3 regions of the Shewanella sp. SR44-4 genome follow, and region 2 is predicted to be linked to each of the others. Evidence: predicted binding sites of a transcription regulator. Region 2 holds the regulator's gene; each other region holds the start of a gene.

What was found. The regulator ArgR, encoded in region 2, controls arginine synthesis, uptake and breakdown. The targets are predictions, from matches to a motif close to ANTGAATANNTATTCANT.
Region 1: H5125_RS04065 (YjiH family protein) is a predicted target of ArgR. The motif match lies at 1,577-1,594, and genes of this name have one in related genera.
Region 3: H5125_RS04335 (OadG family transporter subunit) is a predicted target of ArgR. The motif match lies at 1,818-1,835, and genes of this name have one in related genera.

What each region holds. Positions count from the first base shown of each region.
Region 1 covers NZ_JACJDU010000005.1:66,079-70,317, forward strand. The annotation lists gene H5125_RS04065 (YjiH family protein) at 57-1,334, opposite strand; gene H5125_RS04070 (U32 family peptidase) at 1,777-2,718, opposite strand; gene H5125_RS04075 (peptidase U32 family protein) at 2,728-3,729, opposite strand; gene H5125_RS04080 (SCP2 domain-containing protein) at 3,870-4,239, shown strand, end outside.
Region 2 covers NZ_JACJDU010000001.1:230,837-235,075, forward strand. The annotation lists gene H5125_RS01045 (ABC transporter ATP-binding protein) at 1-658, shown strand, start outside; gene H5125_RS01050 (Dyp-type peroxidase) at 1,135-2,073, shown strand; gene argR (transcriptional regulator ArgR) at 2,136-2,606, opposite strand; gene H5125_RS01060 (META domain-containing protein) at 2,773-3,198, opposite strand; gene H5125_RS01065 (hypothetical protein) at 3,321-3,539, shown strand; gene H5125_RS01070 (GNAT family N-acetyltransferase) at 3,543-4,091, shown strand; gene H5125_RS01075 (hypothetical protein) at 4,140-4,239, shown strand, end outside.
Region 3 covers NZ_JACJDU010000005.1:127,124-131,362, reverse strand. The annotation lists gene oadA (sodium-extruding oxaloacetate decarboxylase subunit alpha) at 1-1,415, opposite strand, end outside; gene H5125_RS04335 (OadG family transporter subunit) at 1,429-1,671, opposite strand; tRNA gene H5125_RS04330 (tRNA-Arg) at 2,274-2,350, opposite strand; tRNA gene H5125_RS04325 (tRNA-Ser) at 2,424-2,515, opposite strand; tRNA gene H5125_RS04320 (tRNA-Arg) at 2,524-2,600, opposite strand; tRNA gene H5125_RS04315 (tRNA-Arg) at 2,630-2,706, opposite strand; tRNA gene H5125_RS04310 (tRNA-Arg) at 2,734-2,810, opposite strand; tRNA gene H5125_RS04305 (tRNA-Ser) at 2,833-2,924, opposite strand; gene csrA (carbon storage regulator CsrA) at 3,968-4,165, opposite strand.

The sequences.
Region 1 (4,239 bases), on a different contig from region 2:
AAAGGAGCGCATTGCGCTCCCTGGTTATTTTGAGTGGTTATATATACTGACTTCAACTAAATGAGTAAATGACCCATTAATGCAATAATCGGTAGTGTTACTAAGGTTCGTAGAATAAAGATAACGAATAGCTCAAAAAAGTTAACCGGTATTTTACTACCAATTAAAAGAGCACCTACCTCGCTCATATAAATAAGCTGAGTAACCGATAAAGCAGCAATAACAAAACGGGTCAAATCTGATTCTATAGAGCTGGCCAAAATGGATGGGATAAACATATCGGCAAACCCTACCACAATCGTTTTCGAGGCTTCGGTGGCTTCTGGAATATGCAGCAGTTCTAACAGCGGAATAAATGGCATACCTAAGTAATTAAAAATAGGCGTATGCTCAGCCAACACTAATGCGACGGTACCAATAGCCATAACAACAGGGATAACCCCGAATATCATATCGACAACGTTTTTAATCCCTTCCGTTAGCACATGCTTAATGCCACCTGCAGAAGATGCGCGTTGCATTGCTTGATCAAATCCCCACGAAAATACACCATGATTGGCTGGGATCGTTTCGTCATCTTCATGGCGAGGGGTATTATCAATATACAGATCTTTCTTCCATGATAGCGGCGGTAATTTAGGGACTATTATTGCAGCAACAAAACCAGCTAAGCACACTGTCAGATAGAACGGCACAAACAAGTGCTCAAGTTTGACCTGTGATATCACCACTAAGCTAAAGGTTATCGATACGGCAGAAAAGGTTGTACCAATAACAGCAGCTTCGCGTGCAGTATAGAAACGGGTTTCGTATTGTTTAGTGGTCATTAAAATGCCCACACTGCCATCACCTAACCAAGATGCCATGCAGTCAATAGCACTGCGACCAGGTAAATTGAATATTGGGCGCATTACTTTGGTTAATAATGTGCCAAAAAACTCCAATAAACCAAAATTGAGCAATAGCGGTAATAACATGCCAGCAAAAATAAATACTGAAAATAGTACAGGTACTAAATCATTCAGAACTAAGCCACCCGTGGCCGATGAAATAATCGCTTCGGGGCCCACTTGCAAATAAACCATGACGATAAAAATTGCGCCTAGAATGCGCACCGCTAACCAAAATAAATTCACTTTCAGTAAAGTGCGTAAAAAAGTACTTTTACGCACGAATTTAGGATTAATGAGCTGTGTGAGTAACGAGGCCAATGCCATTAATACTACAATGCAGGTAACAATAAGCTGAATCGAACTGCCCATTTGGCTTTGCAACGCTTTTGAGATGATTGCAATCGGAATGGTAATCGAACCTTCGACATTGATAGGCGTCATAAACAGTAACAAGCCAATCAGTGACGGAATAATAAAGGTGAGAATTGTTTTAATGTTATGTTTTTTATGTGTCACGTTAAATACACCTTACTTATGTGTTCTAAGTTGGCCAGCTGTGCTACCCAACTGTTTATTATGGACCAAAATTGAATGTCCATTCAGTTGTTTTTTTGGGTAGGCAAGGTTACCCCCTTATTTGCTGTATGTAAAATGATAACTTAATCGAATAGATATTAGTTAAATGTGAGTAGATATTTACTTTAAGAAATTGTTGGGGTATATGGTTAAAATCTAATTTAATCAGCCTGTTGAAACTTTGTTGCGGGTGTGTGTTATCTTTGGATCTAGCACTTTTTTATGGTTTGTATGCCATTAATAAACATGGATATGATGACGGTTCATGACCACTTTTATTAATGGCTATCAAGTAGCGTTTATAAGGTTAACGCGCTGGAGTATTGGGCTCAAGGGAATAGTCCATGCCCGGTAACCCTAACCAATAGCCATTGCAATGATGATTGATAATCGATGCCTGTTTATTGTCATTAAACTGTTTATTAATTAGCGATTTACTATTAAGCGGCTCTTCTGTTATTTGTGTTAATACATCAGCAAGTTCTGAACCCATGGCTATATCGGCTAATTTATTGGGGGATATACGCCAATAATCAATCCCCATGTCTATCATTTGTGGAATTTGGTTAATCAGGTTTACCTGCGCCGCAGATTGAGTTTGAATGCCATTTAAGCGGAGTAACGGTTGTGACTCTTGAGTTTGAGCCAGTAAGCCTTTGCTATGGCGTTGGCAAATAGTTTGACACTTATCTTTTGGCAATTGGTAATGTTTGGCGGTAAAACAGCGTGCAGAATGTGCCAAGGGTAAATAGCCGTGACCGAGCACCTCTATTTCAAAAGCGGGTTTATCACCTTGATTGATGACGGTGTTTAACCACTGCTGGGATAATTCACAAGGCATGACAAAACGGTACATCCCTTTTTGGTGCAATAAATCAAGACTGGTCCGATTGTAATTATTGATTGTTGGCCCACACACAAAGGGGACTTTCGCTTGGTGCGCATAATGTACTGCAGCCATATCATTCGCTTCGATACTAAAATCACCATTATCAATAGCTCGTTTCAGTTCATTAAGCTCAGATTGCGCTTCTATCAAAGCCATGGTTGATAACACCACATGTTTGCCATGAGACTTGAGCATATTGGCGAGATCTAGGTAGTCGTTAAACTTCAGTTCACGGCGGCGGCTGCATACGGTTTCACCTAAATAAACGCTATCGATGTTACTCAATGCTACTTGCTGATAAAAGTGCTCAACGTCAGATTTCGACCAGCAGTAACTAATTGGAGCGAGAGATATTTTCATTGTAAAACCTTATTGCCATTGACGCTCATAAGCGCCCAATGTAGTGATTTGTCCTTCGGATACTTTTGCTAACGCTTGCGACCATTGTGGTTGCTCGCAAAAAGACTCGGGGTTGGCTAAATAAGTGTCGATAGCGCTACGCCAAACGTGGGTGACTTGGCTGACGTAAGCAGGGCTTCGCTGACGTCCTTCTATTTTAAGTGATTTAATTCCCGCTTGGGCGAGCTCGGGTAACAAGCTTAAGGTGTTTAAACTGGTAGGTGACTCCAGTAAATACTTTGCATCATGATCGTACTCAGCAACATAACGGCCTTTACAGACCACTGGATAACCCAGTTGTTGGTTAGCATCAGCTTTATCGATTAATACATTATTGAGTCGGGTCAATTTATCGCTGCCAGAATCTTGCCAGCGCACATGATTAGCCGGGGAACATGAGCCGCCGGTATTAGGTGATTGTCCTGTTACATATGATGATAAATGGCAGCGTCCTTCAGCCATGATGCATAAACTACCAAAAGCAAATACTTCAAGCTCAACAGGGCTCACTTTAGCTAAATCTCTAACCTGTTTAATCGACAACACTCGTGGCAATACTGCTCGTTCGATATTAAAAGCTTGTTGATAAAATGACAGAGCCCCTAAGTTTGTGGCGCTGGCTTGTACCGATAAATGTAGCGGAAGGTGCGGATAATGCTGGTGGGCATAATCGAGTAATGATAAGTCAGCTACGATGAGGGCATCCATTTCTAATTGTGCGGCTAAATCAACGGCCTGATACCAGCGCTGTTCTTCGCCGGGTTTCGGAAAAGTGTTTAGGGTTAAAAATACCTTTCGCCCTTGGCTTTGGGCCAGTTTTGTCGCTTGTGCCAGTTGTACTGCAGAAAAGTTTAGACCTGCAAACGAGCGCGCATTAGTGTCATCTTTTAGTCCGAGGTAAACCGCATCAGCGCCAGCGTTCAGAGCGGCTTTGAGCGACGCTAAATTACCTGCAGGGCATAAGAGTTCCATGTTGGTGTTCTCATTTTTTTCAAAGAACAGGAGTGTAAATGTGATTGAGTTAACATGATTTGATTTAAAACAGGTTTCGTTAGATAAATTGCCAGTAAACTGACTTGATTATTGGTTCAATTTACAAGTAGGTACTCTCGATGGCTCAAGCATTTACACAACAATTATCGGCGCACTTGTTACATTTCGCGCCTCAAGTAAGCCGTCGCTCGCTGAACTTGATGCCTGAAGCGTTAAAAATAATCGTCATTAATAAGCTGCTTAATTTAGTGTTAGCGGAACAATTGAAGGCAGATGAACTCCATTTTCTCAAACAAAAGTGGGTAGGCATTTGTGTTGATGATATTGGTTTGCGTTTTGAGGTGGGTGTCGAACAACAACTACGAGTGCGTGCTTTTACTCAGCCTGATGTGACATTAAGTGCCAATGTGCCTGAGTTAATTTTGGTTGCAGCAGGCAAAGAAGATCCCGACACGCTATTTTTTCAGCGTAAATTACGTATAGAAGGGG
Region 2 (4,239 bases):
AACCGGGTTGGCGTCTCGTTACCCGCATGAATTATCTGGTGGTCAACAGCAACGAGTGTCGATTGCGCGTGCATTGGCATATCAGCCAGAATTATTATTGTTAGACGAACCTTTTTCTAATATCGATGCGCAAGTCCGTAACGATATGATGTTAGAAATTCGCGCCATATTAAAACAACGTAATGTCAGTGCCGTGTTTGTGACTCACAGTAAAGATGAAGCATTTGTGTTTGCAGATAAACTGGCTTTATTTAAAGATGGCGCCATTATTCAACATGGTAAAGCCGAAACCTTATACAGTGCACCAACTGATCGCTACGTTGCCGATTTTTTAGGGGCGGGTAATTACTTACCTGTTACGGTTACTTCCAGTCATCAAGTGCACTATTCCTTGGGCGATCTTAGCAGCACAGAAGCATTGTCTTTACCTGTTGGCAGCCAAGGGCAATTATTATTGAGACCACAGCAAATTGAATTACATCCTCGTATCAATGGCCGAGGATGCATTGTCGAAAGGCATTTCCTTGGTACGGTATGTCATTATCAGGTCCAAATTGGCGATGATATTTTGGACGTCAGTAGCCAATCAACGACGTTAATGCCCGGTCAACGAGTGGACATAAATATTACAGCGCATCCACTGGTGATTTTTAATTAACTATCAATGCTGTAATTTTAATTGTCCAGCCTGTAGTGAACCTTAGTTCGGGGAAAGTGGTTATCAAATTACCCTTTGTTTGCTAAAAGTGTTGCTAACAGTACGTTATTAACTTGTAATAACGCTGCTTTAAACACCCCAGCAATAAGATACTTACCTCATGCTTGCAAAATAATGGCTAATTTTACGATGACATAGGCTAAATATCTGATTTAGGGCTTACTTTTTGGCCCTTAACTCTAGTGAGTTCGTTAACAATTGTAATGAATGATCAAGCTGTTATCTGCACGAATATGAATACAATATGTATTACAAACGGGCTAAATGTGAGTACACTTCAAGTAATTTAAATTTGATTAAGTTAATCTAATGATTAGCTTAACTGGTAAGAGATGTTAATCGCCGTCGAATAACATCAAAACGTTAAATTATCACCGTTTAGGCCGACATTTAGTATTAAGATGGATGAAGTTAATATGGGTAACCAAGTTATGCCTCGTGAACAGTTAGGAATTTGCGCAGAAGGGAATTTACACAGTGTGTACTTGATGTTTAATGCCAACGATGGTGTTGAAGATCAGTTACGCCCATCTATTGCTAATGTAGCGCAGTATATTTATGAACTCACGGATCAATATGCCGACAGTGCTTTTAATGGCTTTGTGGGTATTGGGGCTAATTTTTGGGATACCTTTTATCCAGAATCTCGCCCTGCATTATTAAAACCTTTTCCGGCCATGAGTGAAGGTAACCGTGATGCACCTGCAATGGAATATGATCTGTTTATTCATATCCGTTGTGATCGCTATGATATTTTGCATCTTGTCGCCAATGAAATTAACCAAATGTTTGAAGATTTGGTCGAGTTAGTCGATGAGGAACGTGGCTTTCGCTTTATGGACAGTCGTGACTTAACTGGTTTTGTTGATGGTACTGAAAACCCTAAAGGACGCCATCGTCAACAAGTTGCACTTGTCGGTGATGAAGATCAAGAATTTGTCTCTGGTAGTTATGTTCATGTCCAAAAATACATGCATAACTTAAGTAAGTGGCATCGTTTACCGCTTAAAAAACAAGAAGATATTTTTGGTCGTACCAAAGTTGATGATATTGAGTATGAATCAGAAGATAAGCCATTAACCAGCCACACAAAACGAGTTAACTTAAAAGATCCACACGGTAACGCATTAGAAATTTTACGTCAAAGCATGCCATATGGTTCGATTAGAGAACAAGGATTGATGTTTATTTCAGTATGTCGTACACCGGATCACTTCGAACAAATGCTCCGCAGTATGGTGCACGGTGATGGTCACGGGAATCATGATCATTTGATGTTGTTTACTAAAGCGCTGACTGGATCGTCTTTCTTTGTGCCATCATTGGATTTTTTAACTCAATTTGATGATGCGTAAACGCCAGTTTTAGGTAATAAAAAAGCAATGCCATGGCATTGCTTTTTTATTGAAATGGTTTTTTATTCACTATAGTTGAATAAAGATCTAACCGTTTCTAATGTCTCATCAATGGTTTTAATACTTGCTGGACAGATGAAAATAGTATCATCACCGGCAATAGTACCTAATATCCCTTCTGGTTTGCCTATTGAATCGAGCAAACGGGCGATTAATTGCGCAGCACCAGGGCTAGTTCTTACCACGATCATGGCTTGGTTATGATCGACATCCAATACCAAATTTTTAACTGGGCTACCCGCAGTAGGTACGCCTAGCTCGGCAGGGAGGCAATACACCATCTCTTGCTTAGCGTTGCGAGTGCGTACAGCACCAAATTTGCTGAGCATACGTGATACTTTAGATTGATTAATATTACCGAATCCTTCGGCTTGAAGCGCATTAACAATCTCGCTTTGGCTTCCAAAACGTTCTTCTTTGAGAATCGCTTTAAAAGTGCGTACGAGCTCATCCTGATTTCTTGTCGCTGGCATAGTGATAATTCATCTTATAGTTGTTATTCAAAAATCTAGCACATTTTGAATAGATTGACTTATTAAGTCAAGAAAGAATCAGATTTATTGAATAAAAATTCATTTTTTAATGGAACTTTAAACTGACACTAATAACTAATCCGGCGACTCATTTAAACCATAGGCTTTAGGATAAGGGTAACGATTGTTTTGTCAGTACCAATAGCGTATCACCATTTATAGACAATAGATTGAGTTTTCCTTTAGAGAAATCAACTTGTTCTACCAATGAAATCGCTTGCATCAGTTCAGCTTCTTGGGTGATTAAACTATCGATACAGGCTTTCATAGTCGAACCTGATGGTGCAAGTTGTAGCAAGTGACCTTGTTGGGCGTAACGACCAAAAAATTGATTACAGCTATTATTACCTGTCAGTTCACCGTTTGGAGCAAAAACTAAATTTGCTGGGCTATTATTAATGGTAGGAGTGTCGAGGACGACTTCTACATGCCAAGTACCAATTAATTGTTCATTTGAGACAATTTGAGTGTGGCTTTGACAAGCACTAAGGCCTAAAAATATAACAGTGGCGCCGAGAATATGCTTTATCATGTTGAGAGATTTCCATATACCAAAAAATTGCCGTTATTCTACTACTTGAGTGTGAATAAGAGCGTAAATAATTGTAATGTTTTGGATTAATGAACATTATTTAACGTATTAAAGAGTCGCAAATGATCAAATTAGTTAAAGTGTTACATTTCGTCGGTTTAATCATGTTGTTGGTGGGTGTCGGCTTATATTGGCAAAGTGATATCGGTCAACAAGTCAGTGGGATGTTGGTCATTGCTTCACTCATTGGCGTGGGAACACTAATTATGTCTCCGCTGCCCGTTGCGCTAGTGATAGAATGGGCTAAGAAACAATCTCCCAATTCAGGGTCAAAGGAATAATCATTGTCATTTATTATCCGTAAGGCGTTATTAACCGATGTTGCTGCTATTGTGCAGTTAGAACGAGCCCATGTTGATGATGAGTTGGTAGGTTCAAATAGCCAACTTCATGCTCATTCATTTACCAAAGCAGAGGTGAGCCAGTTGATAAATCAACATTGGTTTATCGTAGCTGAAGAGCAAGGGGTGATCATTGGATATGTGATGGCGGCAAAATGGTCATTTTTTTCCTCGCAACCATTGTACCGACATATTATTCAAAAACTTAAGTTTGCCGATTTAAATGGACAAGCTTTATCGACGACTAACACGTGCCAATATGGACCCGTTTGGATACAAGAATCAAAACGCGGCCAGGGAGTTTTTTCGGCGCTGGTTACCGAATTAAAAAAACAAGTGGCAGATACCTTTCCATTTATGGTGACGTATGTTGCCGCTGACAATGCGCGTTCGTTGGCAGCACATCAACAAAAAGCCGCAATGACAGAGATTGATCAATTTCGTTTTGAACAACGTGATTATTGTTTACTGGCCACAGCTAATATTACGTGATCGTTATACTAAGGGGTGTTGATAAAGTGGTTATTTATGAGGAATATTATGAGTACTAACTTTGAAGCACTCTTTTCACCCTATTTGGATTTAAGATTATCTGCATTTGACAATATGAAGCTAATAGCCGCGGTGTTGACTGATGCGA
Region 3 (4,239 bases), on a different contig from region 2:
TTATCGGCTTTCACTTGTAAATCATCTGCACTTGGGACAGGTTCAAACGCATCCGGATTGCCGCGATTTTTAAGAAACTTAAGACCAATTTGATTGAACAACGCATAAGTCATTACATCGTCATCTGATTCTGCAGCTAAACTAAAGCCCTGCTCTTTGGCGGCTTCGGCAAGCTCGACACGTAACTTATCTAATTCTGGTGCAATTAAATCGGCTGGACGACACGTAATAGGCTGTTCGCCTTTTAGCACTCTGGCTTGTAGTTCTGCATTAACTGGCGCTGGCGTCGCACCATATTCGCCTTTTAGTACACCTTCGGTCTCTTTGGTCATCGACTTGTAACGCTCACCCATCAGCACATTGATCACCGACTGTGAGCCAACAATTTGCGATGTTGGGGTAACGAGAGGTAAGAAACCAAGATCTTCACGTACCCGCGGGATCTCTTCAAGCACGGCATCCATTTTGTCTGCTGCGCCCTGCTCTTTTAATTGATTTTCCATATTGGTTAGCATGCCGCCAGGTACTTGAGCACGTAAAATACGTGAATCAATGCCTTTTAGTGCACCTTCAAAACGGACGTATTTTTTACGCACTTCACGAAAATAGGCTGCTATCTCTTCTAGCAACACCATATCGTAACCGGTTGCCCTGTCGGTATCTTCAACCATTGCCACTAACGTTTCGGTAGCGCTGTGGCCGTAGGTTTGGCTCATTGAAGATATTGCGGTATCAAGCACATCAACGCCCGCTTCAATCGCTTTTTGATATGTAGCGCTGCTTAGGCCCGTTGTAGCATGACAATGCATCGACACCATTAAGTCCGTTTGTGATTTTAAGCGGCTAATGAGGTCATAAGCTTGCATTGGCTTAAGTAAACCCGCCATATCTTTAATACATAAAGAATCTGCGCCCATGTCTTCTAGGCGTTTAGCCATATCAACCCAAGTATCAATGTTGTGAACAGGGCTAGTGGTAAATGAAATGGTGCCTTGGGCATGGCCGCCCACGTTTTTAACCGCTTTAACCGCGGTTTCAAGATTACGGACATCATTCATTGCGTCGAAGATACGAAATACATCAACGCCATTGGTATGAGCTCGTTCTACAAAACGCGTAACGACATCATCAGCATAATGTCGATAACCTAATAAATTTTGGCCTCGAAGCAACATTTGTTGCGGGGTATTAGGCATGGATTTTTTCAATTCGCGAATACGATCCCATGGATCTTCGCCTAAATAACGAATGCATGAATCAAAAGTTGCGCCGCCCCAAGACTCAAGTGACCAGAAGCCTACTTTATCTAATAACGGTGCTATAGGTAACATATCGTCAATACGTAAACGTGTTGCCAATAATGATTGATGTGCGTCACGCAGGACGACATCGGTTAATGCTAATGGCTTGCTCATAATGACTCCAAATTTATTTCGCGCGGTATTGATGTATCGCAGAGGTAATAGCGGCAACCAGCTTAGGGTCTAAGACGGTATGTTTAGGCACATTAGCACTTACCGTTGCTAGCGTAGGAACCTCTACTGGGGCCGGAAAAAGCTTGGCAACAATACCAATACCGATGATTAAGATACTCAAAAAAATAAATACTAAGCCCATGCCCATTACCATAATGCCTAGCGCATCGGATAACTGCTCAGATATCGATGTCATGTGTCCTCACTTTATCTGTTAAACATCAAACCAATACGTTGACTATTCTGTACCGTCCCTCAATGTGCTATCACGGTGCAATGTCACAAAACGTGCACCAAGACAACAACATCCTTAACGACTACAGACATAACTTGACTACTCAAAAAGCATAAATATTCAAAATCAACGCTTATTCAATGAAGGTGTATTTCATGGTAAAAACCGCAAACTGAGTTTGTAAACCTAAAATCCTGTCACAAAATATAAACAATTTACACCAACAATGCTATCTTTTTGTAAATTGGTCTTACCAAAATAGAGAGAGCCAATTAAAAAAAATCAATAAAATATAAAAAAAATGATAATAACCTGATGAATCATCAATAAAATCACTATATTCACTTTAAAATTAACAAATTCATAATTCAATGATAAAAATCACTCACACTTTATTGGTTTAACAAATTGATGAAATAGATGATTAAACATGACATGAGTAATAAGTGAATAAAGATGTGAAAATCAAATTTTTATGAGATAAAGCGGTTGCAGTAAGATGAGAAAGACAATGAAAATTAAGCAAAAAAAAAGCCCTGCATTGATGCAGGGCCTTTTTATTATGGTGCGCGTGGGAGGAGTCGAACCTCCGACCGCCTGGTTCGTAGCCAGGTACTCTATCCAGCTGAGCTACACGCGCAAAATCGGTAAAACAAGCCATTCATAAATAATGCTATCGTCTGCACTTCATGTGCGTGACGTTATTTAATGAATGGCGGAGAAGGAGGGATTCGAACCCTCGATGGGATTTAAAGCCCATACTCCCTTAGCAGGGGAGCGCCTTCGGCCACTCGGCCACCTCTCCGCAATATATGGTGCGCGTGGGAGGAGTCGAACCTCCGACCGCCTGGTTCGTAGCCAGGTACTCTATCCAGCTGAGCTACACGCGCATAAATTGGGTTTTTAGTGAAACATGAAATGGTGCGCGTGGGAGGAGTCGAACCTCCGACCGCCTGGTTCGTAGCCAGGTACTCTATCCAGCTGAGCTACACGCGCATTCATGTTTAACACTTTAATAGATAATGGTGCGGATGGGAGGAGTCGAACCTCCGACCGCCTGGTTCGTAGCCAGGTACTCTATCCAGCTGAGCTACATCCGCATCGTATATCTATTGTAAGAAATGGCGGAGAAGGAGGGATTCGAACCCTCGATGGGATTTAAAGCCCATACTCCCTTAGCAGGGGAGCGCCTTCGGCCACTCGGCCACCTCTCCGTTTCTTGGCGCACATATTACTGTTTGATGAAAATAAGTCAAACCCTTTTTAGGAAACCTAACTTCATTTGGAGTGTTTTTAAGCACATTGGAGATAATAGACTCAAATCTTGATGAAAACAGTCGTTTTTTGATGAATATTCTTTTTAATTTACAGACATAATCTCATTAAACCTCTGTTCGTCCGACAAGCGTTTTAAGGTTTTTAACCAAAGATATAATTAAACACATCGTTGATTTAAACAACTTAGCCTAGTCATTGGGTAATTTATACTCACTATTACAATTCAACATCATATTAACCAATATCGACAATAGCCGCATAATGCCATTTAGGAAGGTTAATTTGCTATAGCTTGCACGAGATTACGATGGGATTTGTATTGATCAACGATTCCCATTACAACGCTATAATCAAGATGAATTAAGCACATTTAAATAATGACTCGTTAAAAAAAATGGTTTGATACCAATTGTTAGCTACAAATAGCATCCAGTGATAATTCAACACGAGTAAAATAAATACGTTAGTCAGATGGTAAATAAATGACGACTCATTTATGGATGCGTTTAACAAACTGAATCAGTGTGTTAAAAAGTGCTTTGTGAGAGCCTCATTCATTCCACTTCAGTCTTGTATCAACTTAAGGGGAAATTGTCCTGCTTACACCAACAACCTTAAATTGGAGCTGTGAGGTACTCTACGCTAGAGCTAATGTAACCTCAACGCAGAATAACAGATGGGTAAATTGATAAGCGTAGAATGTTTACTGGTCACTCATATTTAAATTGACTCGTTATTATTTGAATTTGGTTCTAAATTTAGCTCTGTATTTGGGTTAACCCAGCGAAATGACACGTAACTAGCGGGTCTTTTAATTGAAGCAATCGCATAAACAAAGGACAGTTTGATGACAGTGAAAATTCCGAGCAGAGGTTAACGAATAAGGGCTGATTAAACTAAAGCGGTAATGCCACTGCAATACAAAAACAAAAAAGCCAGCAAATGCTGGCTTTAATGATATCGACATCATCTGTCGAAATTAGTAATTACCACCTTCAGAAGGGGTACCTGACTTCTCAGACTGAATACGTTGGTAGATCTCTTCACGGTGAACAGATACTTCTTTAGGTGCGTTAACACCAATACGTACCTGATTACCTTTAACACCTAACACAGTAACGGTGACTTCATCACCAATCATTAATGTTTCGCCTACTCGACGAGTCAAAATTAGCATTCGATTGCTCCTTTAAGTTCAATCTGCATAACACGCTTTGTCCGTAATATGCGCTCATTATAAGGTCTGCTTTA